DNA from 3 places in the Azoarcus sp. DN11 genome. Region 2 is predicted to be linked to each of the others. Evidence: riboswitches for the same ligand, from Rfam matches in the RefSeq annotation. Region 2 holds a riboswitch; each other region holds the start of a gene.
What was found. Region 2 has a riboswitch for cobalamin ahead of cobM (precorrin-4 C(11)-methyltransferase). Riboswitches for the same ligand answer to the same signal wherever they lie in the genome.

Region 1: linked by a shared signal. The riboswitch ahead of CDA09_RS02630 (TonB-dependent receptor) and the one ahead of cobM (precorrin-4 C(11)-methyltransferase) in region 2 are both predicted to bind cobalamin.
Region 3: linked by a shared signal. The riboswitch ahead of cobT (nicotinate-nucleotide--dimethylbenzimidazole phosphoribosyltransferase) and the one ahead of cobM (precorrin-4 C(11)-methyltransferase) in region 2 are both predicted to bind cobalamin.

What each region holds. Positions count from the first base shown of each region.
Region 1 is NZ_CP021731.1:586,772-596,584, forward strand. It holds gene cobT (nicotinate-nucleotide--dimethylbenzimidazole phosphoribosyltransferase) at 1-327, opposite strand, end outside; gene CDA09_RS02620 (diguanylate cyclase) at 391-1,893, opposite strand; gene cobU (bifunctional adenosylcobinamide kinase/adenosylcobinamide-phosphate guanylyltransferase) at 1,945-2,496, opposite strand; cobalamin riboswitch at 2,583-2,820, shown strand; gene CDA09_RS02630 (TonB-dependent receptor) at 2,946-4,910, shown strand; gene CDA09_RS02635 (FecCD family ABC transporter permease) at 4,930-5,910, shown strand; gene CDA09_RS02640 (ABC transporter ATP-binding protein) at 5,907-6,689, shown strand; gene cobO (cob(I)yrinic acid a,c-diamide adenosyltransferase) at 6,692-7,303, shown strand; gene cobA (uroporphyrinogen-III C-methyltransferase) at 7,515-8,363, shown strand; gene CDA09_RS02655 (cobyrinic acid a,c-diamide synthase CobB) at 8,360-9,661, shown strand.
Region 2 is NZ_CP021731.1:4,321,180-4,330,992, reverse strand. It holds gene CDA09_RS20130 (cobalt-precorrin-5B (C(1))-methyltransferase) at 1-267, opposite strand, end outside; gene CDA09_RS20125 (precorrin-8X methylmutase) at 289-975, opposite strand; gene CDA09_RS20120 (sirohydrochlorin chelatase) at 979-1,953, opposite strand; gene cobM (precorrin-4 C(11)-methyltransferase) at 1,953-2,759, opposite strand; cobalamin riboswitch at 2,920-3,140, opposite strand; gene rquA (rhodoquinone biosynthesis methyltransferase RquA) at 3,306-3,998, shown strand; gene CDA09_RS20105 (DEAD/DEAH box helicase) at 4,022-5,545, opposite strand; gene CDA09_RS20100 (M48 family metallopeptidase) at 5,877-7,010, shown strand; gene CDA09_RS20095 (cobalamin-binding protein) at 7,021-7,941, opposite strand; gene mnmL (tRNA modification radical SAM protein MnmL/YtqA) at 7,949-8,899, opposite strand; gene cobD (threonine-phosphate decarboxylase CobD) at 8,901-9,813, opposite strand, start outside.
Region 3 is NZ_CP021731.1:2,373,127-2,382,939, reverse strand. It holds gene CDA09_RS10895 (DUF5943 domain-containing protein) at 1-342, opposite strand, end outside; gene CDA09_RS10890 (dipeptidase) at 408-1,385, opposite strand; gene gbdR (choline metabolism transcriptional regulator GbdR) at 1,581-2,891, opposite strand; gene CDA09_RS10880 (hypothetical protein) at 3,406-4,629, shown strand; gene CDA09_RS10875 (trimethylamine methyltransferase family protein) at 4,863-6,425, shown strand; cobalamin riboswitch at 6,505-6,682, shown strand; gene cobT (nicotinate-nucleotide--dimethylbenzimidazole phosphoribosyltransferase) at 6,766-7,806, shown strand; gene CDA09_RS10865 (two-component system response regulator) at 7,908-9,813, opposite strand, start outside.

The DNA of each region.
Region 1 (9,813 bases), 1.2 Mb from region 2:
GCCGCAGTCGATGACGGTGAGCCCCAGGCCCAGCTGGCGGCTGAAGACGTTGATCGCCGCGCCGCCCGCGAGGAAGTTCTCGACCATCTGCCAGGTCACATCCTGTGGGAAGGCGGAGACGCCCGCGCGCGCCGCGCCGTGGTCGCCGGCGAAGACCATGATGTGCGGCTGGCGGATCTCCGGGGTGAGCGTCTGCTGGATCAGGCCCAGTTGCAGCGCCAGCGGCTCCAGGCGGCCCAGCGCCCCCTGCGGCTTGGTCTTGTTGTCGATGCGCTGCTGGAGTTGGTCCGCGAGCGTGCGATCGGGCGCGTGAATCCGGAATGTCATGATTGCGGGGGGCGTGTGGCCTGAGAGGGCTGCGATGTTAGCACGCGGCCCGGCACCCCCGCCTCAGGACTGGCGGATGCCGTGCGCCCCGTCCTGCTGGCGGTGCAGGCGCTTGCCTTCCTTGGCGCGGCGCATCAGCTTGCCGGCCTGCTTGAGCAGGGTGGCGGCATCGCAGGCGTTGTTCGAGGAGAGCGCGCAGCCGATCGACGCATCGAGGATGAAGGTCTGATCCGCGATATGGACGATCTCGCCGATCGCGGCAGCCGCGGTGTTCGCGACGCGCTGCAGGTCGTCGACGTCGAACACTTCCTCGAGCACGATGACGAACTGGTCGTTCTCGGGGCGCGCGACGGTGTCCTGCTCGCGCACGAGGCTGCGCAGCCGCTGGGCGACCGTCTTCAGGATCTCGTCACCGACTTCCCGTCCGTAGGTTTCATTGATCGACGTGAACTCGTCCACGTCCAGCAGCACGACGCCGGTGCGGGTGTTGTGGCGCTTCGCGCGGATGACGGCCTGGTCGATGCGGTCGGTGAGCAGGAGCTGGTTCGCGAGGCCGGTGAGCGGATCGAGGTGCGAGGTCTGCTGGAAGCGCTGCTCGCCTTCCTGCAGGCGTTCGGTGAGCGCGTCGATTTCCAGGCTGCGCCGTGCCATGCCTTGCGTCAGCAGCTGCTCCGACGCCTGAAGCGCTTCGATCGTGTGCTCGAGGCTTGCGATCTCGTCCGCGGAACGCATGGCGCGCTCGCGCCAGTTTGCGCCGGTGCGCTCGTCCAGCGCCAGCGCCAGCGTCAGCATGCCCAGCGCCGACGTGAGCTGCATCGCGTAGGTGACCGGGCCGTCGCCGCGCAGCAGTCCCGTCTGTGCGAGCAGGTACAGCACCGCGGCGGCCAGCATTGCCGACCAGCCGGCAACGAGCAGCGTCGCGCCGGGCGCGCGCAGCTGCCGGCAGTGCAGGCCGCAGCCGATCGCGAGGAGGGCGAAGGCGGGGCCGATGCCCGCGACGACGGTGTCCGGATAGCTGTCGCGCAGCACGAAGGCACCCGCCAGCGCGATAGCGAATATGGCGGCAAAGGTCTTCAGCGCGATGTCGACGCGCGGCACCAGGGTCGGGGTGCGCAGGAATTCGCGCGTGAACATCGCCGCGCTGAACCCCGCGAGGGCGAGCCCCGCCGGTTCCGCCGCCTTCGCCCAGTTGTCGACTTGCGCGTCGGGCGCGAAGCCATGGACGATCCCGGCCGCGACCTGCCCGAGCCCCGTCCCGAGCGCGAATCCGGCATATTCGAGGTAGTCGCGATCCTTGCTGTGTGCGAACTGCAGCAGGCTGTACAGCAGCAGGGCCACCGCGAAGCCGGCGTAGAACAGCGTGACGGGCAGGTTCATCAGCAGGCGGCCCGCGTCGGCGCCCGCGCTGCCCTGGGCGGATGCGGCGAGCGGAATCGCCAGCAGCGCAGCAAGCACGAGCGGTGGACGAGCGGCAGGGAGCGTGAACCGATCGCTGCCTGGTGCGTTCGCCGGTGGTGTCGCGTGGCCCATGAAGTCCTTGTCGTGCAATTCGTCACGTTGGCCCAATTCTAAGAGGCTATCGTACCGCGTGTGAATAAGCGTTCCCGGGTACGCGCGTCAGGCGGTGCCCTTGAGTGCCAGGGGCAGGCCGGCGGCGACGAAGGTGACGCGCTCGCACGCGGCCGCGAGCATCTGGTTGAGCCGCCCGGCTTCGTCGCGATACAGGCGTCCGAGCGGCGTTTCCGGGACCAGTCCGAGGCCGACTTCGTTGGCGACCAGCAGCACCTGCGCGGGCAGCGCCGGCAGGATGTCGAGCAGCGCGCGGCGTTCGGCCTGCAGGAGCGGCAGGAGGCCGGCGTCCGCCGGGGCGGGAAGGTCGTCGGCGCCGGCCATCAGGTTGGTCAGCCACAAGGTCACGCAGTCAACGATCACGCAGCGGCCTGCGACCGCTTCGCGCCGCAGCGTCGCGGCGAGGGCGAGCGGCGTCTCCACCGTACGCCAGCCTTCCGGGCGGTCGTCCCGGTGACGCCGGATGCGCGCCGCCATTTCGTCGTCGAGGGCTTCCGCCGTTGCGATCACGGTCACGGGCAGTCCGCTCGCGGCGGCGAGGCTTTCGGCGTGGCGGCTCTTGCCCGAGCGGGCGCCGCCGAGGATCAGGTGTGCGGGCATGTCTTTGGAATTGCTTGGATTTTTTGCGCTGCGCGAAATCGCGGAACGCGCTATTATCCGCGTCGCGCCCGGTTTTGGGCGCGACGTGTTTTCAGGTGCCCGACGGCGACTCCCGCCCGAGGGTTAAACGGGAAACAGGTGCGCGGACGGCCCGCCGGGCCGTCGACGCCATGCCTGTGCTGCCCCCGCAACGGTAAGTGGACGCAAGGCGCATCCAACCGCCACTGGACGAGAGTCCGGGAAGGCGATGCGACCGGTCCGGCACTCCACGATGGAGCCCCGGCCAGCCCACGAGCCCGGATACCGGCCCGGACACGAGATGGCGGAAGTGCCGCGGGGAGGCGGCGACGGGCGCGGTGTTCCGCGGTGCTCGGCGTGTGCCCGCCAGGTGCTTCCTTGTTGAATCGACCGGGGAGCGGGGACGCTGACTCCGGCGCAGGGAGACCCCAATGAACATCCGTTTGTCCGCAACCTACGTCGCGGTGACGAGCCTTTTTCTCTCTTCCATCTCCGGAGCGATCGCCAAGGACTTGGACGAGTCGCAACTAGAGACCATCATCGTCACCGCGAATCGCATCGAAACCCCCGATGTCGCGGCGCCTTATGCCTCTGAAGTGCACACGCGCAAGGACATTGAACGCTCGGGCGCAACTTCGCTTGTCGATTACCTCAACCGCCAGTCGTCGGTCCAGTTGATGCCGAACTTCGGTAACCGTTTCACGCCCAGCATCAACATGCGCGGCTACGGTACCAACGACGGCTTCGAGAACGTCGTGATCTCCCTCGACGGGCGCCGTCTCAACAACATCGACTTGGCCCCGCAGCTTATCGGTGCGATTCCGCTTGAGGATATCGACCGCATCGAGATCACCAAGGGTAGCGGATCGGTCGCGTACGGCGACGGCGCTACTGCGGGCTCGATCCAGATCTACACCAAGCCGCGCACCGGAGCCAGCATCGACGTCAATGTCGGCAGCCATGCGGCGCTGGGCTCGACCGCACAGGCTGGATACGTCGGCGAGCGCTTCACGGTGTCGGCGACCGCCGAGCACGACAAGAGCGGCGGGTTCAGCGACAAGGATCCGTCCGGGCATCGTGATTCGTCGACGGCCGACAACTGGCGGATTGGCCTCACCGGCCGCCCGATTGACAAGCTCAAGTTAAGCCTCGATGCGGGCGATGGCCGAATCGATCTGCGCTACCCGAATTCGTTGACCCATTCCCAGTTCCGCGACGACCCGGCGATGAACAACGGACGCAACTACACGCACCAATTTTTCCGCGACGGCTACTGGGCGGTTGGCGCCGACTACGATATTGCGCCGAATTGGCGCCTGACAGCGCGGCACATCGATGAGGACAAGCGCTCGGAGTTCCCGCAGTTCAGCATCCGATTCGACTACCGTTACCTGTCGGACGATATCGCACTGCAATACCTTGGCGATGCCTTGTCGGTGACTGCCGGCCTGCAAACCTTCGACGGCAAACGTGCCGACGCTTCGAGCGAAACGAGCAAGAAGAACGAAGCGGTGTTCGTCCAGGGACAGTACGAAATCGGTCGCCTGATTTTGTCGGCCGGTGCGCGGCGTGAGCGGGTGAAATATGAATTTGATCCGTCCTCCGGCGCGGGGCTTACGGACGACAAGCGGCTGTCGTCCTGGGATCTGGGTGCAAACTACCGTATCGACGACGTTCTGTCCGTGTTCGGCAACTACAACTATTCGTATCAGGCCCCGGACATCGATCGATTCTTTGTTCCGGTTTTTGATGCGGATTTCAATCTGGTCGGGGCTGAATTCAACGGCTTTATTAAGCCAATGAGGGTGCGTACCCTTACCCTGGGTCTGAATCATGTGCTACCCATCAATCGTCTGAAGCTCGGCGTGTTCCATGCCGGACTGCGTGACGAGATCTACGATTTCAAGCCCAGCGCATTCACCGATATCAATACGAACCTCGATAAGTCGCACAAGTACGGGCTGGAGGTGCAGGACACATGGCGTATTTCGCCGATGTTGACCGGCGTGCTGAACTACTCGTGGACGCGCGCCATCATCGATCACGAGGATATGGGTGGCGGTGCCTTCAACGGAAAGGAGTTGCCGGGTGCGCCGCGCAACAACGTCGTGCTCGGACTGAATTTTGCGGTCAGCGACCGGGATAATCTCTATCTTTCGCACACTTGGCGGAGCAAGACTTGGGCAGCGGACGACTTCGACAACAACAACGAGCAGCGCCAGCGCGCCTACCAATCGACCGACATTGCGTATCGTCATCGTCTCGACAAGGTCGAGCTGTATGCGGCTGTGTCCAATTTGTTCAACTACAAGAACGGCACTTGGGTGCGCGACGACGCGATCTATCCGGTCGACTTCGAGCGTACATGGAAGGTCGGCGCGAAGCTGTCGTTCTGACGCCGACAGGCGCTACGCTGTGACGCGTCCGACCGTGCTGCCAGTCCTTGCCGCGCTCGTGGTCGCGGCGGGGCTCGCCTTCGGCTGGGCCCTGTCCGCGGGCGACCTCCCGGTCGCCTTCGGCGAGGTCTTCGCTGCGCTCTTCCGTGGTGCCGAAGGCATGGCGGCGGACGTCGTGCGCGAGCTGCGCCTGCCGCGCGCGGTGGCGGGCTTCGTGTGCGGCGGGCTGCTCGCGCTCGCCGGCGCGCTGATGCAGGTGCTGCTCCGCAATCCGCTCGCCGACCCCTACGTGCTGGGCATCTCCGGCGGGGCGGCGGTGGGGGCGCTGCTGGCGATCCTGGTCGGCCTCGCGCCCTGGCTCGTCGACGCCTCGGCCTTCGGTGGCGCGCTGGCGGCGACGCTGCTGGTGTTCGGGCTCGCGCACGGCGACGGATCGTGGACGCAGACGCGGCTCCTGCTCACCGGGGTGATCGTCGCGGCCGGCTGTGGCGCGGCGGTGACGCTGATGCTGTCGCTCGTCACCGACACGCGCCTGCAGTCGATGCTGTTCTGGCTGATGGGCGACGCGAGTGGGGCGACCCGGCCGTGGCCGGCGCTCGGCGTGCTGCTCGTCGGCCTCGCCGTCGCGATGCCCGTCGCGCGCGACCTCAACGTGCTCGCGCGCGGCGAGATCGCGGCGCAGGCGCTGGGCGTGCGCGTGCAGCGCCTGCGTTACCTGCTGTACATCCTCGCCTCGCTGCTGACCGCCGCCGCCGTCACGCTGGTCGGTTCGGTCGGCTTCGTCGGCCTGATCGTGCCGCACCTGATGCGCCTGGCGCTCGGCAACGACCAGCGCCTGCTGCTGCCCGCGGCGACGCTGGCGGGCGGCACGTTGCTGACGCTCGCCGACACCGCCGCGCGCACGGTGGTCGCGCCGGAGCAGTTGCCGGTCGGGGTGCTGACCGCGCTGATCGGCGTGCCGGTGTTCCTCTTCCTGCTGTCGCGGAACCCGCACGGATGACGGCCGGCGGCGATCCCGTCCTGCTCGAAGCCGAGCGCCTCGCGCTGCAGGTCGGCGAACGCTGGCTGTGCTGCGAATTCAGCCTGCGGCTTGCCGCCGGCGAATGCCTGGTGCTGCTCGGGCCCAACGGTGCCGGCAAGACGACGCTGCTGCATACGCTGGCCGGGCTGCGCGCGCCCACGGTCGGTGCGGTGCGCCTCGGCGGCCGCCCCTACGCGGAGTGGGACAGCCTCGCCGCCGCGCGTTTCCGCGGTCTCCTCGCGCAGCAGCAGCCCGACCACTTCTCCGCCTCGGTGCTGCAGACCGCGCTGATCGGTCGTCACCCGCATCTCGGGCGCTGGGGCTGGGAGAGCGCCGCGGACGTGGAGGCCGCCCGGGCGGCGCTCGGCGAACTGGGGCTCGCCGATTTCGCCGAGCGCGACATCCTGAGCCTCTCCGGCGGGGAGCGGCAGCGCGTGTCGGTCGCGATGCTGCTGACGCAGTCCCCGCAGCTCTTCCTGCTCGACGAACCGACCAACCATCTCGACCTGCACTACCAGATCGCCGTGCTGGAGCTCTTCGCGCGCCTCAAGGGCGAGGGGCGGGGCGTCGTGATGGTGCTGCACGACATCAACCTCGCCGCACGCTTCGCCGACCACGTGATCCTGCTCGACGGCAAGGGCGGCGTGCTCGCCGGCACGAGCGCCGAGGTCCTGCAGGCGGAGCACCTCGGCCGCGCTTTCGATCACCCGATCCGCCGCCTCGACGCCGATGGGCGGACACTCTTCATTCCGGACTGAACATGGACGAACAGGACAAGGACAGGAACACCCGCCACGCCGAGCGCATGCAACGCAAGAAGGCGGTGGTCGACGAGAAGATCGCCGCGGCGCAGGTCGAGCGCGGCGTGCTGCTGGTCAACACCGGCAACGGCAAGGGCAAGTCGAGCGCCGCCTTCGGCGTCGTCGCGCGCGCCCTCGGCCACGGCATGAAGGTGGGTGTCGTGCAGTTCATCAAGGGCCGCTCCGACACCGGCGAGGAGGCCTTCTTCCGTCGCCAGCCGGACGTCGTGTGGCACGTGATGGGCGACGGTTTCACCTGGGACACCCAGGACCGCAGCCGCGACGTCGCGAGCGCCGAGGCCGCGTGGGAACAGGCGCGTGCGCTGCTGCGCGATCCGGCGATCGGGCTGGTCGTGCTCGACGAACTCAACATCGCACTGAAATACCGCTATCTTGACGTGGCGACGGTCGTCGCCGACCTGCGCGCGCGGCCCGCGCCGCAGCACGTGATCGTGACCGGCCGCGCCGCCCCGCCGGAACTCGTCGAGGCGGCCGACACGGTGACCGAGATGGGCCTCGTCAAGCATGCGTTCGCCGCCGGCGTGAAGGCGATGCCGGGCGTGGAATTCTGACGAGTGGAAGCATTACTCGTGCAAGCCTTGGCATACAGGAAAGCGCAGCCCCCGGCGGAGCGTGTTTCGTGCCGAGGCGCCCGCCACGCGCCAACGAGGCGCAAGATACGCTCCGTCGGGGGCGGTTTCGGGGCAAATTAGCCGTTCTGAAGCCGGATCGCCCGTAGCATTGTCAAAAACCAGACTCAACGATCATCCAGAAGAGACCCGCATGTCCCTTCCCGAACTTCCCAATCCCCGTCCCGGCCCTGCCGCCGGCCATGTGTACCTCGTCGGCGCCGGTCCCGGCGACCCCGAGCTGTTGACGCTGCGCGGTGCGCGCCTCGTCGCCGGCGCGGATGCGCTCGTCTATGACAATCTCGTCAGCCCGGCCATCGTCGATCTGGCGCCGGCGTCGGCCGAACGCCACTACGTCGGCAAGAAGGCCGCCGACCATACGCTGCCGCAGGAAGACATCAACCAGCTGCTGGTGCGGCTCGCACAGGCGGGCAAGCGCGTCGTGCGCCTGAAGGGCGGCGACCCCTTCATCTTCGGGCGCGGCGGCGAGGAGATGGAAGTCCTCGTCGCGGCCGGCATCACCGTCGAAGTCGTGCCCGGCGTCACCGCCGCGGCGGGCATCGCCGCCTATGCGGGCATCCCGCTCACGCACCGCGATCATGCGCGTTCGGTGGTGTTCACGACCGGCTTCCTCAAGGACGGTGCGCTCGACCTCGACTGGCCGATGCTCGCGCGCCGTGGCCAGACGCTGGTGATCTACATGGGCATCTCGCGCCTGCCCGACATCTGCCGCGAACTCGTGGCGCACGGCCTGCCGGCGGACACGCCGGCCGGCGTCGTCGAGCGCGGCACGACGCAGGCACAGCGCGTTGCCGTCGGCACGCTGGCGAATCTGCCGCAGGTGGTCGAAGAGGAAGGCATCCGCCCGCCGGCGCTGACCATCGTCGGCGACGTTGTCGGCCTGTATCCGCGGCTCGCATGGTTCTCGCCCGACAACGCGCCGGCCGTGCATCCGCCGCATGCGGGCTGTACGGCGGTGCATCCCGGCGGGAAGCCGGAATGAGCGGCGCCGTGTCGGATATCGTCCGCTGCCCGGCGCTTTTCGTCGCCGCGCCCGCATCGGGGCAGGGCAAGACCACGGTCACCGCGGCGCTCGCCCGCCTGCATGCGCGGCAGGGGCGGCGCGTGCGCGTGTTCAAGTGCGGGCCCGATTTCCTCGACCCGCAGATCCATGCGGTCGCGAGCGGCGCGCCCGTGTACAACCTCGACCTCGGCATGTGCGGCGCGGCCGACGCGGCGTGGCGGCTGTACGAGGCCGCGCGTGACGCCGACCTGATCCTCGTCGAAGGGGTGATGGGCCTCTACGACGGCAACCCGTCCGGGGCGGACATCGCGCGCCGCTTCGGCCTGCCGGTGATGGCGGTGATCGACGCGCGCGCGATGGCGCAGACTTTCGGCGCCGTGGCCCACGGGCTCGCGCACTACCAGCCGGGCCTGCCGTTCTCCGGCGTGCTGGCGAACCACGTCGGCAGCGCGCGCCATGCGGAGATGCTGCGCGCGGCGCTGCCCGCGGGCATGCGCTGGTATGGCGCACTGTCGCGCGACGTGCAGGCGGGGCTGCCGGAGCGCCACCTGGGCCTGCTGCAGGCCGCGGAGATCGCCGATCTGGAGGCGCGCCTCGACCGCTTCGCCGACGGCATCGCGGCGACCGGCGCGGCCGATCTGCCGGAGCCGGTCGCGTTTTCCGCCGCGCAGCCGCCGCAACTGCCGCCGCTGCTGGCCGGCCGCACGGTCGCGATCGCGCGCGACGCGGCTTATGGCTTCATCTACCCGGCGAACCTCGATACCCTGCGCGGGCTCGGCGCGCGGCTCGCATTCTTCTCGCCGCTTGCCGGCGACGCGCTGCCCGACTGCGACGCCGCGTGGCTGCCCGGCGGCTACCCGGAGCTGCACGGCGAGGCGCTCGCGGCCAACCCGCAGTTCTTCGCTGGCCTGCGCGCGCACGCGGCCGCCGGCAAGCCGCTGCTCGCGGAGTGCGGCGGGATGATGAGCCTGTTCGAGACGGTCGTCGACAAGGCCGGGCAGGCGCACGCCTTCGCCGGCCTGCTGCCGGGGCGCGCCGTGATGCAGCAACGCCTGGCGGCGCTCGGGATGCAGGTGGCGGAACTGCCCGAAGGCCGGCTCGCGGGCCACACTTTCCATTATTCGAAGAGCGACACGCCGCTCGCGCCCCTCGTGCGCGCGCAGACGCCGGACGGGCGCGAAGGCGAGGCGATCTACCGGCAGGGGCGGCTCACGGCGTCCTACGTGCATTTCTACTTTCCGTCGGACCCGGAGGCAGTCGCGGCGCTGTTCGGCTGAACTCAGTCCCGCGGGCGGGAGCGTTCGTGGCGGAAATCCGCCCCCTTGCGGGCGTGTTCCGCGCCTCGTTGGCGCGCGGCGGACGCCTCGGCACGAAACACGCCCGCAAGGGGGCTGCGCGGGGGCACGCTTTTCGGGCTGGCGAACTGCGT
Region 2 (9,813 bases):
GTCCGGGTCGTCGCCCGCGTCCTTGATGCTCACCGCGTGGGCGCAATCGCCTTCGACGCGCCCGTCGGTGATGCGGAACGTCACGTGTGTCGTGTTCGGCAGCACGCACTCGATCTCGGCCGGCACTGCGCCGTGCACAAGGCCGAGGGTCGCCGCGGTCGCCGCGGCGGCCGAGTTCGCGCCGGTCGTGAAGCCCGAGCGGTTGCCGCGCTCGCGCTTCGCGTCGCCCTTGCGCACTTTCTCCGGCACGGCGTGACCCGCTGCCATCGTTCGACTCCGTATGTTCGTTTACGCCGCCGACGCCTGCTGCTCGCGCTGGCGCGCTTCCGCCAGGCCCAGCAGCGCATGGATCGCCGCGACGACCAGCGTCGAGCCGCCCTTGCGCCCGCGGATCACGATCCACGGCACATCGGCGACTTCCGCCATCAGGTCCTTCGACTCCGCCGCCGACACGAAGCCGACCGGCATGCCGATCACGAGCGCCGGCCGCGCCCCTTCCTCGCGGATCAGACGCACGACCTCGATCAGCGCCGTCGGCGCGTTGCCGATGCCGACGATCGCGCCGTCGAGCAGTCCCTGGCGATGGGCCTTGCGCATCGCCTGCACGGCACGCGTGGTCTCCTCGACCTTCGCCTGCTCGATCACGTCCTCGTCCGAAATGAACTGATGGGTCGTGATGCCGAAGTGCGCGAGGCGCGAGGCCGACAGCCCGACGCAGATCATCTCGACGTCCGCGACGACGCGCGTGCCGCCCGCGAGGATCGCTTCCAGACCCGCCGCGACCGCATCCGCGTGGAAGTCCGTGAGGCCGTTGAATTCGAAGTCCGCGTTCGCGTGGATCATGCGGCGCACGACCGGCCATTGCTCCGGCCGGTACTCGTGGCTGCCGACCTCGGCGTCGATGATCGCAAAGGAATCGTGCTCGATCGCGCGTCCGGCGGCGGTGAGCTGTTCGGTGACGACGTTGCTGTTCATGGTTTAGGCGTGAGCGTGGTGAGCGCAGCCGGCGTGCGGCGCGTGATTGTGGGAGCAGGCGTGGCCGTGGTCATGACCGTGGTGGTCATGGCCGCCATCGTGGTGATGAGGGTGGTCGTGCCCGGCATGGTCGTGATGACCGGCGGTATGGCTATGGTCGTGCAGGTGCTCGGCCTCGGCAGCGAGGCGATACTTGCAGCCGTCGCATTCGAGCAGCGATTCTTCGTCGCTTGCGGCGCCGGCGACGCGCGCTTCGACCAGCTCGAAGATCCCTTTATCCAAACCGAAATGCGTGCCCAGCGCGAACGCGATCTGCGGATACTGCGCACGCAGGCGCGCGAGCTGCGCGTCGATGCGCTCGATCAGCACGCCCGTGAAGAGATACACCGGCACGACCGCGATCTGCGTCATGCCCAGGCGCACCTGGCGCTGCACGGCGGTCTCCAGCCGCGGCCAGGTCACGCCGGTGAAGGCGAGGTCGACGAGCTCGTGGTCGGTGGCCTCGAACACCCAGCGCGCCATCTTCGCGAGCTCGCCGTTCGCACCGGCATCAGACGATCCGCGGCCGAGCAGGATCACGCCGGTCGTGCAGGGATCGGGCACGTGCAGCGCGTGCATCAGCCCGTCGAGCCGGCCCATCAGCACGTCGAAAATCTCGCGCCCCATGCCGAGGTGGCGCGTGCACCCGAAGGCAACCCCCGGATGGCGCTCGCGCGCATGCCCGATCGCGGCCGGGATCTCCATCTTCACGTGGCCCGCGGCATTCAGGATGAAGGGGATCACGATCACGCGCTTCGCTCCCGCCGCGGCGCGATCCAGCCCGGTGTCGAGCAGCACGTCGGCGTACTCGATGAAGCAGGCCTCGATGCGCCACTCCGGGCGGCGCGCGCGCCACTCGGCGGCAAAGTGCTCGATCTCGTCGTTGCCCGCGCGGTTGCGCGAGCCGTGGCCGACCAGCAGGATGGTGGTGTCGTGCATCATGCGTTCTCCGTGACGGAGGCCCGGCGGAAGCGGTGGCTGAAGCTCGGGTCGTAGAGTTTGGAACGGGCAATCTCGGGCCAGTCACGCGCGCCCAGCGCCGGGCTCGCGATGATCATCGCCTGCGAGGCGATCTTCTCGGCCTGGCACTTCTTCTTGATGTCGGCGAGCGTGCCGCGGACGATCTTCTCCTCGCCCGGCCAGCTCGCCTTCTGCACGACCAGGATCGGCGCGTCCTCCGGCCAGCCGGCGCGGCGCAGCGCGTCCTGCACCTCGTGCAGCAGCGTGATCGACAGGAAGATGCACAGCGTCGTGCGGTGCGCCGCGAGCGCATCGAGTTCCTCGCCGGCGGGCATCGGCGTGCGGCCGGCGACGCGCGTGAGGATCACGGTCTGCGTGACTTCCGGCAGCGTCAGCGTCTCGCCCGCCGCGGCGGCCGAGGCGAGCGCGGAGGACACCCCCGGCACGACCTTCCACGGCACGCCGGCCGCATCAAGGAGCCGCGTCATCTCGACCAGCGCGCCGTAGAGTCCGGGGTCGCCGGTCTGCAGACGTACGACCGTCTCGCAGCGCGACGCGGCGTCGATCAGCCACGCGCCCATCTGCTCGAGCGTCATGTCCTTCGAGTCGCGGATCGCGCAGCCTTCGGGCGCATGGAGTGTCGCAGCCTGGTCGACGAGCGAGCCCGCGAACAGGATCCCGCCCGCCTGTTCGAGCAGGCGACGACCTTTCACGGTGATCAGGTCCGGATCGCCCGGGCCGGCGCCGACGAACCACACGGTGCCGGGCTTGTGATCGGATTGCATGACGACTCCCCGACGCGCATTCACGACGCGCGTGTGATGGAAACAACGCACCGGGAAGCGGAAGGAAGCTGAATCTGATCGATGCTTGCGGCAGAGGGGGAAAAGCCCGCGACAGCCGCGATCGGAATCCAGTGACACGCCCACACCCCGGGGCAAACGAAACTGCTTACTCGATCGGGCCGGTCTTCTGGCTTGCCTTCTCCCGGACTCCGCCGCCTTCCCGAGCGCAGGGCTCAGTGGCGTGTGGCGGATCCGTCAGGCTTACAGCAGCGGGGGCTGCGCCGGACTGGTCGGAAGCATGCGCTCCCGGACGTCACCGGACTTCCCGTTTCACCCCGTCGTGCGGTTGCACGGCAGGGAACCCGGATCGAAACACGCGAAGAATAGGCGAAGCTCGAGGTGCAATGCAAGAGCCTGTTGCGTCAATTTGCCGGTCGTTTTGCCGGCCGGCCCCGCGAAATATCCCGGCGTATGCAGGCCGCGTTCCGCCGCGATGCGGATACGGTTATGCTGGCGGATATGACACAGATTTCCGCCGATTCCGCCATGACGCCACCCGTCACCAGCGCCGGTGCCGTCCCGTCGTATCTGTCGCGCACCTATCACTGGGCCTACCTGAGCCGTCGCACGCTGCCCTGGCTCGACCGCTCGCTGGTGGTCTCCGCGATCCTCTGGGGTAACGCCGAGCGCCTGATGCGCGCGGCGGTGGAGGAGTTCTCGCCGGGGGAGCGGCTGCTGCAGGCGGCCTGCGTGTATGGCCGCTTCTCGCGCATGCTCGCCGAGCGCGTCGGCCCCGGAGGGGCACTGGACGTCGTCGATGTCGCGCCGATCCAGGTCGCCAACGCCCGCCGCAAGCTCGACGGCCTCGCGCACGCGCAGGTACGCCAGGGCGATCTGGCGCGGCCCGGCTGCGTCGTCGCCGAAGCCAGCGACGCCGTGTGCTGCTTCTTCCTGCTGCATGAAGTGCCGCCGATCGAGCGTGCGTGCATCGTGCACAACCTGTTGGGGGCGGTGCGTCCGGGCGGCAAGATCGTGTTCGTCGATTACCACCGCACCCGCCCGTGGCACCCCTTGCGGCCCATCATGGCGCAGGTGTTCCGCTGGCTCGAGCCGTTCGCGCCCTCGCTGCTCGACACCGACATCACCACGCTATCGCCGCTGGGCGAGGCCTTTACATGGAAAAAGACCACCTGTTTCGGTGGTCTTTACCAGAAGCTCGTCGGGGTGCGGCGCGGCTGAGCCGCGCCGGCCGCGGGTGATGCTCAGTCGCCGCGGCTGCCCGGTTTGGCGTTGAAGAGCGCCGCGCGCGGCGCGGGACGACGGCCCGCCTCCGGACGCTGCGCGGGCTGACGCGGTGCTTCCGCCGATCGCGGGGCGCGGTTTGCGCCGGCGTCCTGCGGGCGCTTCGCGTTCGGCTCGCCGGCGCGCGGATTGCGGCCGTTCTGCCCTTCGGGGCGCGCTGGACGGTTCCCCGCTCCGGCCGCTTCGCCCTGCCGTACCGGTTGGCGGTTCGGCGCATGGCTTTGCGCACGGGGCGCCGGGCGTTCCGACTGCGGCTGGCGCGGTGCGCGGCCGTCGTTACGGCGGCCGGACTGGCGCGGGTCGCGTGGCGGGCGGTCGTTGTCGCCCGGGTCGGGGGCGTGCGTCACGAAGGCCGGCACGGGGGTGCGATCAATGGTGCGCTTGATGAGGCGCTCGATCGACGCCAGGTAGGGCTTCTCCTCGCTGTCGACCAGGGAGATCGCCTTGCCGGTCGCGCCCGCGCGGCCGGTGCGGCCGATGCGGTGCACGTAGTCTTCCGGCACGTTCGGCAGCTCGAAGTTCACGACCTGCGGCAACTGGTCGATATCCAGGCCGCGCGCCGCGATGTCGGTCGCGACGAGCACCGGCAGCGAGTTGTCCTTGAACTGCGACAGCGCCTTGGTGCGCGCCGATTGGCTCTTGTTGCCATGGATCGCGGCGGCCGGGATGCCGTGCTTGCCGAGGTATTCGGCGAGCCGGTTCGCCCCGTGCTTGGTGCGCGTGAACACCAGCACCTGGTGCCAGTCGTGCTCCTTCACCAGATGCACCAGCAGGTCGCGCTTCTGCTTCTGCGGCACCAGATACACCGACTGCTCGACGAGCTCGGTGGTCGTGTTGCGGCGCGCGACTTCGACGCAGCCCGGATTGTTGAGCAGGCCGTTGGCGAGCGAACGGATCTCGTCCGAGAAGGTCGCCGAGAACAACAGGTTCTGGCGCTGTTTCGGCAGCAGCGCGAGCACCTTGCGGATGTCGCGGATGAAACCCATGTCGAGCATGCGGTCGGCTTCGTCGAGGACGAGGATCTCGACGCCCGACAGGTCGATCGTTTTCTGCCCGGCGTGGTCGAGCAGGCGCCCCGGCGTCGCGACGAGGATGTCGACGCGCTTCTTCAGTGCTGCGATCTGCGGATTGATGTTCACGCCGCCGAACATGACCATCGAGGTCAGCGGCAGGTGCTTGCCGTAGGTCTGCACCGATTCCTCGACCTGCGCCGCGAGCTCGCGCGTCGGGGTGAGGATCAGGCAGCGCGGGCGGCCGGGTTTCGCCGCCGCGGGCGTCGTCGACAGGCGGTGCAGCAGCGGCAGCGTGAAGCCGGCGGTCTTGCCGGTGCCGGTCTGGGCCGCGGCGAGCAGGTCGCCGCCGGCCAGCACCAGCGGAATCGCCTGTGCCTGGATCGGCGTCGGCCGCGTGTAGCCGGACTCGGAAATGGCGCGCAAAAGAGGTTCGGCCAGTCCGAGACTGGCGAAGGATGCTTCGGAATTGATCAAGTGGGATGCTCCAGCGACGGCCTGCCGCTGCGTTGCGAGCGGCACCAATCGAGGCGGGCGGGGGACGTGCGACCGGGAAAACGGGTCGTCAGCGGTCGTTAGGGGAAGGCTGCGGCCGATTGGCAAGGCGCGCAGGTGTTGTAATTGTACACATCCTTCTTGCGCCGCAGCAAGCGGTAGGTGCCTCGCGCAGTTCCGGTTTTCGCGGCTTTAGCCTTGATTTATATGCAATTTGTGGGTGCGCGTATTACTAAGGTGCACTGTTGCGTTTATCGCTGGTTCAGTATATTCCGTGTTTCCAGCAAGGTTTTATAGCGGAGTACCGCTCATGGCAGCCGTCCGAACCCGCCTCTCGCTCACCCGCGCCCGCCTCGCCCGCACACTCGGCCTGCGCGCCACCGTGGGCCTTTCGGCGATGACGCTGCTCGCGGCCGTTCTTGGCGCGACAGCGGTGCTGCTGGTGGGCTGGACGTGGGCGGCGCTGGTCGACGGCGACGTTGCCCACGCCCTGGCCGCAGTGGTCAGCTTCCTGGTCGCGCTCGCCGCGTGCGCGCTGATCCTGGGCTGGCTTTTCGCGCCGACGGCGAAGCCGGATGGCGTCCGGTTGCCGCGCGAGCTCGCGCAAGAACTGTTCGCACTCGTGGACAGCATGGGCAAGCGTTTCGGCAGCATCCGCATCGACGCCGTGTGGGTGGTCGGCGACATGAACGCCGCGATCCTGCAGCGCCCACGCTGGGGCTGGGTCGGGCCGCTCGAAACCCACCTGATGATCGGACTGCCGCTCGCCCATAGCGTCTCGCGGCGCCAGTTCGGCGCCATCCTCGCGCACGAATTTGCCCACCTCGCGGCGCAGCGCCGGGGCGTGCACGCATGGTGGGGGCACCTGCGCGCGTGGTGGTTCCGTGCGCTCGACCGCTGCATCGAAGACATGCCGCGCATGGGCGGCGTGCTTGAACGCTGGTCCGCGGGCGACCTGCGCGCGGCGATGCGCCTGTCGCGGCTGGAGGAATTCGAAGCGGACGCGGGCGCGGCGCGCGTCGTCGGGGCGCGCCGGGTCGGCGAGGCGCTCGTCGAGGTCGCGCTGAAGGAGCGCTTCCTCAACGAGGACTACTGGCGCAAGATCATGGAGCAAAGCCGCACGGCACCGCAGCCGCTGGTGCGCCCCTTCCGCGAGATGGGCCTCGGGGTGATGGCCGGCTTCCGCCGCCCGGAACCCGGCCCGGTGGACATCCGCGACATGTTCGGCGGCACGGCCTCGACCGCGGACTTCCATCCGACCCTGGCGGATCGGTTGCGTGTGCTGCGCGTCGACCCGGCCGTGCCGGTGTGCGGCGGCGAGTCGCTGGCGAACACCCACCTCGGCCCCCTCCTGCCGACCTTGTCGTGGGTCTTCGACCGCGCGTGGTGGCAGGACTCGCGGCGCGACTGGCGCCGGCGCTACGAGCGCGCGCGTCGCGCCTGAGGTTCCCGCGTCACTTCGCGCCGCGGCGCTTGCGGCGCGCATCTTCCAGCTGCTCGCACAGCATCGTGGCGCCGTCGAGGATGCGCGGCGTGTGGCGCTGGATCAGCTCGGGAGGGATGAAGTACAGGTTGTCACGCGCGATCGCCGCAAGCTTCGGCCAGCGCTTCCAGTAATCCAGCCAGTCCGGCCGCGCTTCGCCCATGCCGCTGGCGACGATCACTTCCGGGTCGGCCGCGAGCACGCTTTCCACGCCGATCGTCGGCGCGAGTTCGCTCAGCCCGCCGAACACGTTTTCCCCGCCGCACAGCCGGATCACGTCCGAGATGAGGTGCTCGTCGTTGATCGTCATCAGCGGCTTGTTCCAGATCTGGTAGAACATGCGCACGCGCGGGCGCTGGCTGTAGCGTTCGGCGAGCGCCGCCTTGCGGGCGCGGAACGCATCGGCGGCGGCGCGGGCCGCCTTGTCCGTTCCGGCCAGCCGGCCGATGTTTTCCAGGCTGTGCGCGACGTCCTCGAGGCGGCGCGGCTCGCTCATGTACACCGGGATGCCGAGCGCCGCGAGCTTGTCGAGGTGCGAATCGCGGTTGCCGCTTTTCCAGGCGATCACCAGATCGGGCTTGAGCGCCGCGATGGCCTCCATATCCACGTTGCTGTAGCCGCCGACGCGCGGCAGCTTGCGCGCGGCTTCGGGAAAATCGCTGTAGGCGACAGCGCCGACGACGTGCGCGCCGGCACCGGCGGCGTACAGCAGTTCGGTGACGTGCGGCGCAAGGCTGACGATGCGCTCGGCCGGGCGCGCGAGCCGCAGCTCGTGGCCGGTGTCGTCGCGGATCAGCAGCTCGGCCCGTGCGGGGACCGCGGTGAACAAGCTTGCGGCGATCGCTAGCGCGCAGCAGAGGACGCCGAGCCGGGGACGCAGGCGGAGGGGCATGGGCATGTCAGGCAGGGGCGCGGTGTTCGCGGGAAGAAAGGGGCGGGGGCCCTAGCGGCTGTGCCGTGAGGCTGCCCTGCGGGCCGGTCGCGGCAAGCCGGCGGGCGATCGCGTGGATGCCTTCGAAGCGTGATGCGCACCACGCCGGCGCGAGCAGGGTCGGTGCGTTGGCGGTGGCCGAGACGCGGTGGTACACGACGGTTGCCGGCGTGCGGCGGATCATCTCGGCGGCGACGTCGGCGTAGCGGGCGGCGTCCGGCGGCGCGATCTCGCCGCGGCGCCATGCGGCGGCGAGCCGGCTGCCCTTGACGATCATCAGCGGATGCAGCTTCAGCCCCGCGACGCCGGATTCGAGCACGCGCTTGAGCGTGTCGAGGCTGCGCTCGGGCGCTTCGCCGGGCAGGCCGACGATGAGATGCGTGCACACGGGAATCCCGCGGGTGCGGGCGCGCGCCACCGCGTCGGCGTAGGCGGCGAAGCCGTGACCGCGATTGACACGCGCGAGCGTGTCGTCGAAAGCGCTCTGCAGGCCCAGTTCCAGCCACACTTCGTAGCCGCGCTCGCGGTAGCCGGCCAGGAGGTCCAGCGCGGCGTCGGGCACGCAGTCGGGGCGCGTGCCGACGCACAGTCCGACGATGTCGGCGCCCGCGAGCGCCTCTTCGTACAGCCGCCGCAGCGTCTCCACTTCCGCGTAAGTGCTGGTGTAGGCCTGAAAGTAGGCGAGGTAGCGGCGCGCGCGGTCGGTGCGCAGGCGCCCGGCGTCGAGCTGCTGCGCGATCGGCGCTTCGGCTTCGTCGCTGAACGCGCGCACGTTGCAGAAGGTGCAGCCCCCGCGTCCGAGCGTGCCGTCGCGGTTGGGGCAGGTGAAATTCGCGTGCAGCGGCAGCTTGTGCACGCGCTCGCCGAAGCGTGCGCGCAGGTGGCGCCCGATCGTGTTGACGTGGTGGTCGAGCTGCATGTCAGGCGCGCGGGCGCAAGGCGTCGAGTGCGGCGGCGAGGCGCTCCCAGCCGGCTTCGTCGGGCGGCAGGCCGAAGCGCAGGCTGGCCGGTGCGTCGAAACGGCGCACGAGGATGCCGGCGCGCGCGAGATGGTCCTGCACGGCCGGTGCGTCCGCATGCCGCAGCCACTGGAACAGCGCCGGCCCGGCGGGTTCGCCGAGGCCGCCGTGGCGCAGCAGGGCGGCGAGGCGTGCCGCTTCGCCTTCCAGGCGGGCGCGCATCGCGTCCTGCCACGTGCGGTCGGTGAGCGCCGCACGCGCGACGTGGCGGGCCGGGCCGCTGAGTGTCCATGGACCGAGGAGGTCGGCGAGGCGTGCGCGCAGCGCCGCCGGGGCGAGCACGAAACCGACGCGCGCGCCTGCGAGGCCGAAGAACTTGCCGAGCGAGCGCAGCACGACGAGGTTCGGCCGCCCGGCAGCGGTTGCGAGACTCTCGGCCGGTGCCGCGTCGATGAAGGCTTCGTCGACCACCAGCCAGCCGCCGCGGGCCGCGAGGCGTGCGTGCCATTCGAGCAGTTTCTCGCGCGCAAAGTGTGCCCCGGACGGGTTGTTGGGATGCACGAGGAGCAGCACATCGGTGTCGTCGATCGCCGCATCGACGGCGTCGGCCGCGAGCGCGCGCAGCGTGCGGCCGCGCCAGGCGTGCGGATGCTCGGCGTAGGTCGGCGCGAGCACGGTCACGCGCTCGCCCGGGACCAGCGCCGGCAGGGCCTGGATCGCCGGTTGTGAGCCGGCGACCGGCAGCAGCTGGTCGGTGCCGTAGTAGGCCGCGGCGGCGTTCTCCAGTCCGTCATCGTCCTCGGGCAGGCGGTGCCACGCGGCGGCCGGAACGGGCGGGACGGGCCATGCGTGCGGGTTGATCCCCGTCGACAGG
Region 3 (9,813 bases), 1.9 Mb from region 2:
CGAATGGTCCAGGCGCACGCGGCAGGTGCCCGCGTCGAGATCGATCGCCTCGATCGAGAACAGGCCCCAGCCGCGCTGCGACAGGCGCTTCATGTAATGCTCGAACACCGCCACGCCGGAAAGCTTGTGCAGCGCGGCCTCCTTCTCGCACCAGTGCCAGGCCGACTTGTAGCCGGCCTTGTAGAGGATCTCGGCGTAGCGCTCGGCGCCGATCTCTTCCTCGATGCCCTTGTGGTTGTTGATGAAGAAGTGGCGCGGCACGTACAGCATCGGCAGCGCGTCGGTGGTCCAGACGCCGGTTTCGGAATCGACTTCGATCGGCAGTTGCGGTGCGGTCTTCATGTTCGTTTTGTCTCCAGAATTTTTGTCGGGGCAGCAAAGGGGCAGAAAGGCGGCTCGCGTCAGGCTCACTCGCCCCAGACGTCGCGCAGCACGCGCACCCAGTTCTCGCCCATCACCTTGCGCACGACACGCTCGGGCATGCCGCGCTTGAGCAGTGTTTCGGTCAGGTTGGGGAATTCACCGACGGTCCGGATGCCAAGCGGATTGACGATCTTGCCGAAGCGGGTCAGCTCGCGGGCGTAACCCTTGTCGTGCGTGAGCCACTCGAAGAACTCGTTGTCGTGGCCCTGCGTGAAGTCGGTGCCGATGCCGATCGCATCCTCGCCGACGATGTCCATCACGTACTCGATGGCCTCGGCGTAATCGTCGATCGTCGAGTCGATGCCTTTCTTGAGGAAAGGCGCGAACATCGTCACGCCGACGAAACCGCCGTGATCGGCGATGAACTTCAGCTCGGCGTCGGACTTGTTGCGCGGATGTTCCTTGAGGCCGGAGGGCAGGCAGTGGGAGTAGCAGACCGGCTTTTTCGATTCGAGGATGACTTCCTCGGAAGTCTTCGCGCCGACGTGCGACAGGTCGCACATGATGCCGACGCGGTTCATCTCGGCGACGACCTCGCGGCCGAAGCCCGACAGTCCGCCGTCGCGCTCGTAGCAGCCGGTGCCCACGAGGTTCTGCGTGTTGTAGCACATCTGCACGATGCCCACGCCGAGCTTCTTGAAGATCTCGACGTAGCCCAGCTTGTCCTCGAACGCGTGCGCGTTCTGGAAGCCAAGGATGATCCCGGTCTTGTTCGCTTCCTTCGCCGCGGCGATATCCGCGGTGGTGCGCACCGGCATCACGAGGTCCGTGCTTTCCGCCATCAGGCGATTGACCATCACGATGTTGTCGATGGTCGCCTGGAATCCTTCCCACACCGAAACGGTGCAGTTCGCCGCGGTCAGGCCGCCGCGGCGCATGTCCTCGAACAGATGCCTGTTCCACTTCGCAATGATCAGCCCGTCTATGACAACGGCACTATCGTGAATTTCCTTCGCGTTCATCTCCGGCTCCTCCGCAAGCGCTATTCGTGGGGATGAGAATAGCGTCGGGGCCGAAAAGCCTATTGCACAGGAAGCGACGGCGAAGAGCCAAAACGCGTCATTTCGGGAAATACCGGAACACGCGCGATTCGGACGTTAAAAAGCCCGTCGAGGACCCTTCGGTCCCGGACGGGCTCCAACCCGGCGCGCGCCGGTTCAGCAGACGGCGCGGCGCGCCACGCCCAACACGCTCCCATAGGTCGCCTCACCTCTCGCCGCCATCAGCGCCACTTCGGCAGTCGAAGCCGGCAGGACGGTGTCGTGCACTTCGGCGCTCTCGTCGGCAATGAAGATTTCGCGTCGCCCGCGCGCGCCGCGCGGCACGGGCTCGATGGTCCGCTCGCTGCTCGGCGGCACGCCGAAGAAGCCGCGGTAGCACTTCGAGAAATGCGGCGTCGAGACGAAGCCGCAGGCGGTGGCGACTTCGATGATCATCATCGAGGTCTGCCGCAGCAACTGGCGCGCGCGGTTGATGCGGAGGGTCAGGTAATAGCGCGACGGCGAACCGTTCAGATGCTTGAGGAAGAGTCGCTCCAGCTGCCGCCGCGAAATGCCGGCGATCTCGGCCAGATCCTCGAGTTCCAGCGGTTCCTCGATGTTCGCTTCCATCAGCGCAACGATCTCGAGGAGCTTCGGCTGCGAGGTTCCCAATACGTGGCGCAGGGGAATGCGCTGCTGCTCCTGATCGTTGCGGATCCGTTCGCACATGAACATTTCGGAGATCGCCGCCATCAGTTCACGCCCGTGCTGCTTGCCGATCAGGTTCAGCATCATGTCGAGCGGCGCCGTTCCACCCGAGGCGGTGAGGCGGTTGGCCTCGATCGTGAACAGGCGGTTGGTGACGAGCACCTTCGGGAAGGCCTCCTGCAAGCCCGAAATACACTCCCAGTGGATGCTGGCCCGATAGCCGTCGAGCAGCCCCGCCTGTGCGAGCGCCCAGGTACCCGTGCACACGCCGCCGATCAAGGCACCGCGTCGCGCCTGTGCTTGCAGGAAACTCAGGTGGGATTTGCGGATCGCCTGCTGCTGCGCGACGCCGCCACACACGATCACGATGTCCAGATCGTTTGCGGCGTCCATCGGTGCATCCGGCAGGATCCGCTGGCCGTCGCTCGCGCGCACCGGATCCCCGTTCTCACTCAGGGTGAACCACTGGTAATGCTCTTCCCCGCTCAGGTGATTGGCCATGCGTAAAGGCTCGATGGCCGATGAATGCGCGATCAGCGTGAAATTGTCGAGCAGCAGAAAACCGATTCGCGTCGGCCCCGCCGCAACACCTCGCCCCGCAGCCCGGCCTGCGGCCGCGCCATTGCGCTCGTCTTTCATTACCCCTCCTCCATAGGCACCGCTGTGCCATGCAGGCCGATCTTTATTGCCGGCCTTGTCATTTGAATACCCTTCGAACACACCCGTGTGCGCTGTGGTGTCGCTCGTCCGAAAGTCATATTTGAACTTTCCCGGAACCATCGCACGCGGTCGTTTCCGACGTGGAAATAGTGACACTGCACGCAGGGCTAATCAACCGCGGGGAGGCTCCCGGCTTGTCCCATTACGACATGATTTTTGTCGCACGCGACATGGAGTTCCGGTCGGTCCCGTTCGACCGCCAATACCCTGCTTTTTGACTGCCTGCCCGCGGCAGCACGAAGGCGTCGCCGTTGAACGCCCGCAGTGCAGCAATGTTCCCCTTGCGACCTTCGGCATTCTCCCTGCGTCGCGTCTATTGAACCCGAACCGGCACTCCTGTTTCATCTGCCGGCACCGCGATGTCGATCCCCGCGGGTGCGAATTGCCCTTGCATTTTCTTGCGTGCCAATCGGGTCGGGCGCGCATTTTCGATTCAGGGGATCCCGATGGCGTCGTCCGTCGCAAAACGGGAAGAGATTCACGGCGATAAGGGGACGGCGATTCGATTCAGAGCACGTGGCCCGAGCATTTAGAAAACTACACAACAACGAGATTCAACCAAGGAGGAAGATCAATGAAGTCTTTGAAGCGTTCATCGTCCGCGCCGCTTATGGTCGTCGCCACCTGTCTCTCCCTGTCGGCCCCGGGGGCACTGGCACAGGCTGCGGACTCTCCCCTCAAGTTCGACGGAGCCGTGCGGATCCGGGCCGAGCACCTCAGCTGGAATCCGGACCGCAAGGGGACGCTCGAATTCGACACGGTCCGCCTTGGCTACACGTATGACGACGGGCGCTTCATCTCGTCCGGCCGGGAGCGCTACTACCATTACTCGACCCGCCAGACCGGTGCCAACGAAGGCGCCAGCCTGCTGATGAACGAATACCTGTGGGCCGGCCTGCGATTCTCTGACAAGAGCGAACTTCACGTCGGCGAGGATCTGGTGCCCTTCGGAAGTTTGCGGTATGCCTCGCATAATTTCTTCGAATCAATGGCCTATTACGCCGGCTATGAGGACACCTTCGCGTTCGGTCTGAAGTACTTGCGCAAGGACGGCGGCCTGAGCACGATGCTGGCTTTCTTTCCGTCCGACGGTGGCCATCTGCTCGGTGCCACCGACAATACACGGGTGCTCGACGGGTATGACTCGCTCCGTTTCAGCAACCACCTGATGAAGTCTTACGGAAGAAAAGAACGGAACACCTTTGTCGGCCGCCTTGCCTACGAGTTCGAGCTCGGTGGCGGCAAGTCGGAAGTCGGTGTTTCCGCACTCAATGGCGAGCTCGACACGACCAACCCCACCCTGTCGGCCGGCCGACGCAATGCCCAGACGATTCATTACGCGGGCGAATTCGGCAATTTCGGGGTGAAGCTCGAGACCATCCGCTATCGCAACAACTTCTCCGGAAACGGCTCGGCGAATGGCAACTGGTGGACGGCATGCAACAACGATTGCGTCATCATCGGCTCGTACGGCTTTACGAATCGTCTGGCGGCAAAAGGCAATATCGATATCGTCAGCCTCAGCTACAAGATTCCCGGCTCGATCGGGCCGTTCAGCAACTTCCGCGTTTATAACGACTGGAGCCAGCTGAGGAAATCCGCGGCCGGCTTTCAGCGCAGCACGCAGAACGTGACGGGCGTCGAATTCGGCAGCGGCGGCTGGTGGATCATGCTCGACTTTGCCTACGGCAAGAACCAGCCTTACCTCTCGCCAGTCTTTGGCGACGCACTGGCCGCCGGCCGCTCGTCCAACGCATCGGGAAGGCGCTTCAACGCCAGCATCGGTTACTACTTCTGAGCGCGCCGCCGAAAGGCGGGGCAAGCCGATTCGAATCGAAAGCGATTGTCGCGGTTGCGGCAATCGCTTTTTCTGTTTTCAACGCGCGATCGAAAAACATCTGCCCTGCCCTACCGGAGCGGGCATGGCGCAATTCGCTAATCCCGGGTCGCATCGTGTCATGTCGGCCCCCATCTCCCTCCGCATACTCATGACGACGATGTGTCCGGAACCACACCATGGAGAGCGAGACAATGATTACCACCGAAACCCGCCGGCGCGGCGGTCGCAGCGGAAGCGAGGCACGCCGGGCGGCGCGGTCACGCGGGCAAGGCACGAGTGTGCCGTACATCACCCGCAAGGTTCCCTTCTACGAAGTGCTCAACGAAGAAGGGCTCTCGATCATCGAGCACAACGCCGACACGATTCTCGAGGAGATCGGCATCGACTTCCGTGACGACCCGGAGGCGCTGCAGATCTGGCGCGATGCCGGGGCCGACGTGCAGGGCGAGCGGGTGCGCATGCCGCGCGGCATGTGCCGCAAGCTGATCCAGGAGCATGCGCCGCGCGAGTTCACGCAGGTCGCCCGCAACCCCGAGCGCAGCGTGCGCATCGGCGGCGCCAACACGGTCTTCGCCCCCGCCTACGGCTGCCCCTTCACCCACAACCTCGACGACGGCCGCCGCTACGGCACCATCGAGGACTTCCGCAACTTCGTCAAGCTCGCCTACCTGTCGGCGAGCCTCCACCACTCGGGCGGCACGATCTGCGAACCGGTCGACCTGCCGGTCAACAAGCGGCACTTCGACATGGTCTATAGCCACATGAAGTACTCGGACAAGTGCTTCATGGGCTCGGTGACGCATCCGGACCGCGCGCAGGACACCGTCGAAATGGCGAAAATCCTGCTTGGCGACCGGTGGATCGACCCCGAGACCGGCAAGCCGCGCACCGCCGTGATCAACCTGATCAACGCCAACTCGCCGATGACCTTCGACGACACGATGCTGGGCGCGGCGAAGGTCTATGCGCGCAACAACCAGGCCTGCATCGTCACCCCGTTCATCCTCGCCGGCGCGATGTCGCCGGTGACCGTCGCCGGCACGGCGGCGCAGACGCTCGCCGAGGCGATGGCCGGCATGGCCTTCGTCCAGCTCGTCAATCCCGGTGCGCCGGTGGTGTTCGGCAGCTTCGCGAGTTCCATGTCGATGCAGTCCGGTGCACCCACGTTCGGCACCCCCGAGCCCGCACTGGTGCTGTACGTGATGGCCCACCTCGCCCGCCGCCTCGGCGTTCCCTTCCGTTCCGGCGGTTCGCTGACGGCCGCCAAAGTTCCCGATGCGCAGGCCGCGAGCGAAAGCGCCAACACCCTGCTGCCGACCGCGCTGGCGGGCGTGAACTTTGCGTTGCATACCGCGGGCTGGCTCGAAGGCGGACTCGCGATGGGTTACGAGAAGTTCATCATGGACGCCGACCAGGCCGGCATGATGCAGATCCTGATGGGCGGCGTGGACTTGTCCGAGAACGGCCAGGCGATGGACGCGATCCGCGATGTCGGCCCCGGCAAGCACTTCCTCGGCTGCGCCCACACCCAGGCGAACTTCGAAAACGCCTTCTACCGCTCGCCCATCGCGGACAACAACAGCTTCGAGCAATGGGACGCCGAGGGCCGCCTCGACATGGCCCAGCGCGCCAACGCGCGCTGGAAGAGGATGCTCGCCGAGTACGAGGCGCCCGAGCTCGACCCCGCGGTCGACGAGGCCCTGCAGGCCTACATGCGCCGGCGCAAGGAATCCTTCCCCGACTCGAACACCTGAATGACGGCCGGCCCCGACATGGTCGGCCGGCGCAGAATCGGTCTGCGCGCAGGCGATTGCATGACGTGTCGGCAATCGGGATAATTTGTTCCGTCACAGCAAAACGGAACACGGTGCAAATCCGTGGCGGGCCCGCCGCTGTAATCGGGGACGGATGCCGCACATGCCACTGCCCAGGGGAAACAGACCCGGCGGGAAGGCGCGGCTAATCCGGCTGATCCGAAAGCCAGAAGACCTGCTGTGACGTGGTACAGGGAGCCTGTGGACAGGGCTTCGCGGTTGCATTCCGTCGGGATGCGGCCGCGAAGCCCTTTTTCTTTTCCATTACCGGATGAATCGAATGCATTCTGAATTTTCCGTGCCAGCCCCGGATCGGGCGTTTGCCGTTGCCCTGCAGCACAAGATCGATCGCAAGACCAAACCGCTCGGCGCGCTCGGTGATCTGGAAGGCCTCGGACTCAAGATCGGGCTGGTGCAGCAGAGCCTCACACCCGCGCTGAGGAACCCTCACGTGATCGTCTTCGCGGGCGACCATGGAGCGGCCAAGGCGGGTGTGTCGGCCTACCCGCAGGACGTGACCTGGCAGATGGTCGAAAATTTCCTCGCCGGCGGCGCAGGCATCAATGTCTTCGCCCGTCAGAACGGCCTTGGGCTGACCGTGGTCGATGCCGGCGTAGCACATGATTTCGGTCCGCGCCCGGGGCTGATCGATGCCAAGGTGGGGCCGGGAACGAGGAATTTTCTCGAAGAGCCGGCGATGACCCGGGCCGAGTGCGCCACAGCCATGGAGCGCGGCGCCGGCATCGTCCGCACCCTAGCCGTCGACGGTTGCAACATCGTCGGCTTCGGCGAAATGGGTATCGGCAACACCGCCGCCGCCTCGCTCATTACCCACTGCCTGACCGGAACGCCGCTGGCCGATTGCATCGGGCGCGGCACCGGCCTCGACGACGCCGGCGTTGCGCGTAAGCGCCAATTGCTGGAAAAGGCCCTCGCCCGCACCGGCAAGGTGGACGATCCCCTGTCGGTGCTCGCCGAATTCGGCGGCTTCGAAATCGCGATGATGGCGGGCGCGATGGTGGCGGCAGCCCGGGCCGGGATGGTGCTGCTGATCGACGGTTTCATTGTCGGATCGGCTGCACTGACGGCCGCCCGCCTCGCGCCGGCCATCACCGACTACTGCGTGTTCTGCCACCGTTCGGCCGAGCCCGGCCACCTTGCGCAGTTGAGCGCGCTCGACGCCCGCCCGCTCATCGACCTCGGCTTGCGCCTGGGCGAAGGCACCGGCGCGGCGCTGGCCTATCCCCTGGTGCAGGCGGCCGTCAATTTCGTCAACGAGATGGCGAGCTTCGAGTCGGCTGGCGTTTCCGACAAGGAGTGATGCCGCGCAGCGGGCTCCGGGACCTCCCCGGAGCCCGCTGTTTCGTCACGCAGCCCGATCTGCAGCTGCCCTGGGCGTGCGCCGGCCGGATTTCATCAGCATCACCTTGCCGACGCCCCGTGCGACGCCTTCGCCCCGTTCCATCTTCGTCCGCTCGCAAGCAGGCGGCCGGCCGACTCGGCATCGAGCGGGCGCGAGAACAGAAAGCCCTGACCGAAGGCAACGTTCAGTTCGCGCAGCCGCGCGAGCGTCGTCGGCGTCTCGAGGCCTTCGGCCACCACGTCCATGTTGAGACTGCGCGCGAGGGCGACGATGGCCTGCACGATTTCGTCGTGCCGGGCCTCGATGTCCATTCTCTGCACGAACGACGCGTCGATCTTGAGGATGTCCAGCGGGAAGCGGTGCAGATACGACAGGCTCGAGTAGCCAGTGCCGAAATCGTCCATCAGGAACTTGATCTGCTCGCCCTGCAGCCGTTCGAGCACCGCACGGACAGCGTCACTGCCGTCCATGAGGACGCTCTCGGTGATCTCCAGCTTCAGATAACGGGCCTCCAGCCTGGCCTCGGTCAGTGACTGGAGGACGGCATCGGCGAGGTCGGGCTGGGCGAACTGGACCGCGGAGACGTTGACGCTCACCTGCGGGCGCCGCTGCGGAAACTGCGCCTGCCACGCGCTGATCTGGCGACAGGCTTCCTGCAGCGCCCAGCGTCCGATGGGTACGATCAGGCCGGTGTCTTCGGCGATCGGGATGAATTCGGTCGGCGACACGAGGCCCCGCACGGGATGGCGCCAGCGCAGCAGGGCCTCGAAACTCTCGATTTCGCCGCTGGCGAGATTGACCAGCGGCTGGTAATAGAGCACCAGTTCGTCGCGCTCCTGTGCCCGGCGCAGGTCGGTTTCCAGGCCCAACTGGTTGACCGCGAAGGTGTGCATCGTCGTGTCGAACACCTGGCAGCGCCCCTTGCCCTGCGCCTTGGCGCGCTGGTTGGCGGTATCGGCGTCGCGCAACATTTCCTCCGGCATGGCGTAATCGCCCGGCCCCATGACGATGCCGATGCTCGCCGAGGTGAACACCTCGTGGCCGTCGATCGACAGCTGCCGCGCGAGCGAAGCCTGGAAATCCCGCGCGAAGGCAGCAGCCGCATCGGTGCTGGACATCCCCTCGACGAGCAGCGCGAACTCGTCGCCGCCGAGGCGGGCGACCGTGTCGCGTGGGCCGATCCGCGCCTTGAGCGCGCGCGCCACCGCAAGCACCAGCGCATCGCCGACGTTGTGACCGAAGCTGTCGGTGATGATCTTGTAGCGGTCGAGGTCGACCAGCATCACGGCAAAGTGGCATCCGCCAGCGCCGGCGAGCGCACAGTGCAGCCGTTCCATGAACAGGGTGCGGTTGGGCAGGCCGGTCAGTGCGTCGTGCAGGGCCTGGAAGCGCAGCCTCTCCTCGGCGAGCTTGCGTTCGGTGATATCGGTCTGCGAACCGGCGATGCGGTACGGCTGCCCAGCCTCGTCGCGCACGGCAAGACCGCGCGTGAGCATCCAGAGCAGCTCGTTGCGCTGGTTGCGCATGCGGTGCTCGCTTTCGAAATGCGCCGTGGCGCCCGAAAGGTGCGCCTGCAGCCGGGCCTCCACGCCCGGCCGGTCCTCTTCATGCACGCGTGAGATCCATTCTTCGATTCCGTCACCGATTTCGTCCCCGGCGTAACCGAGCATGCTTTTCCAGCGCGGCGAGTAGTACACACACCCGGACCGCAGGTCCCAGTCCCACAGGCCGTCGTTGGCGCCCTGCGCAGCGAGCGCGTAGCGCTCCTCGCTCTCGCGCAGGCGTGCCTCGGCGAGGCGGCGCGCGCGGCGTACCGCGACTTCGCGCAGTTCGCGTTCCACCGCCGGCACCAACCGCGCGAAATTGCTCTTGAGGATGAAGTCGTGGGCACCGGCCTTGAGCAGGCGCACCGCGGTTTCCTCGCCGATGGTGCCCGAGACCATGATGAACGGCAGATCGCAGCCG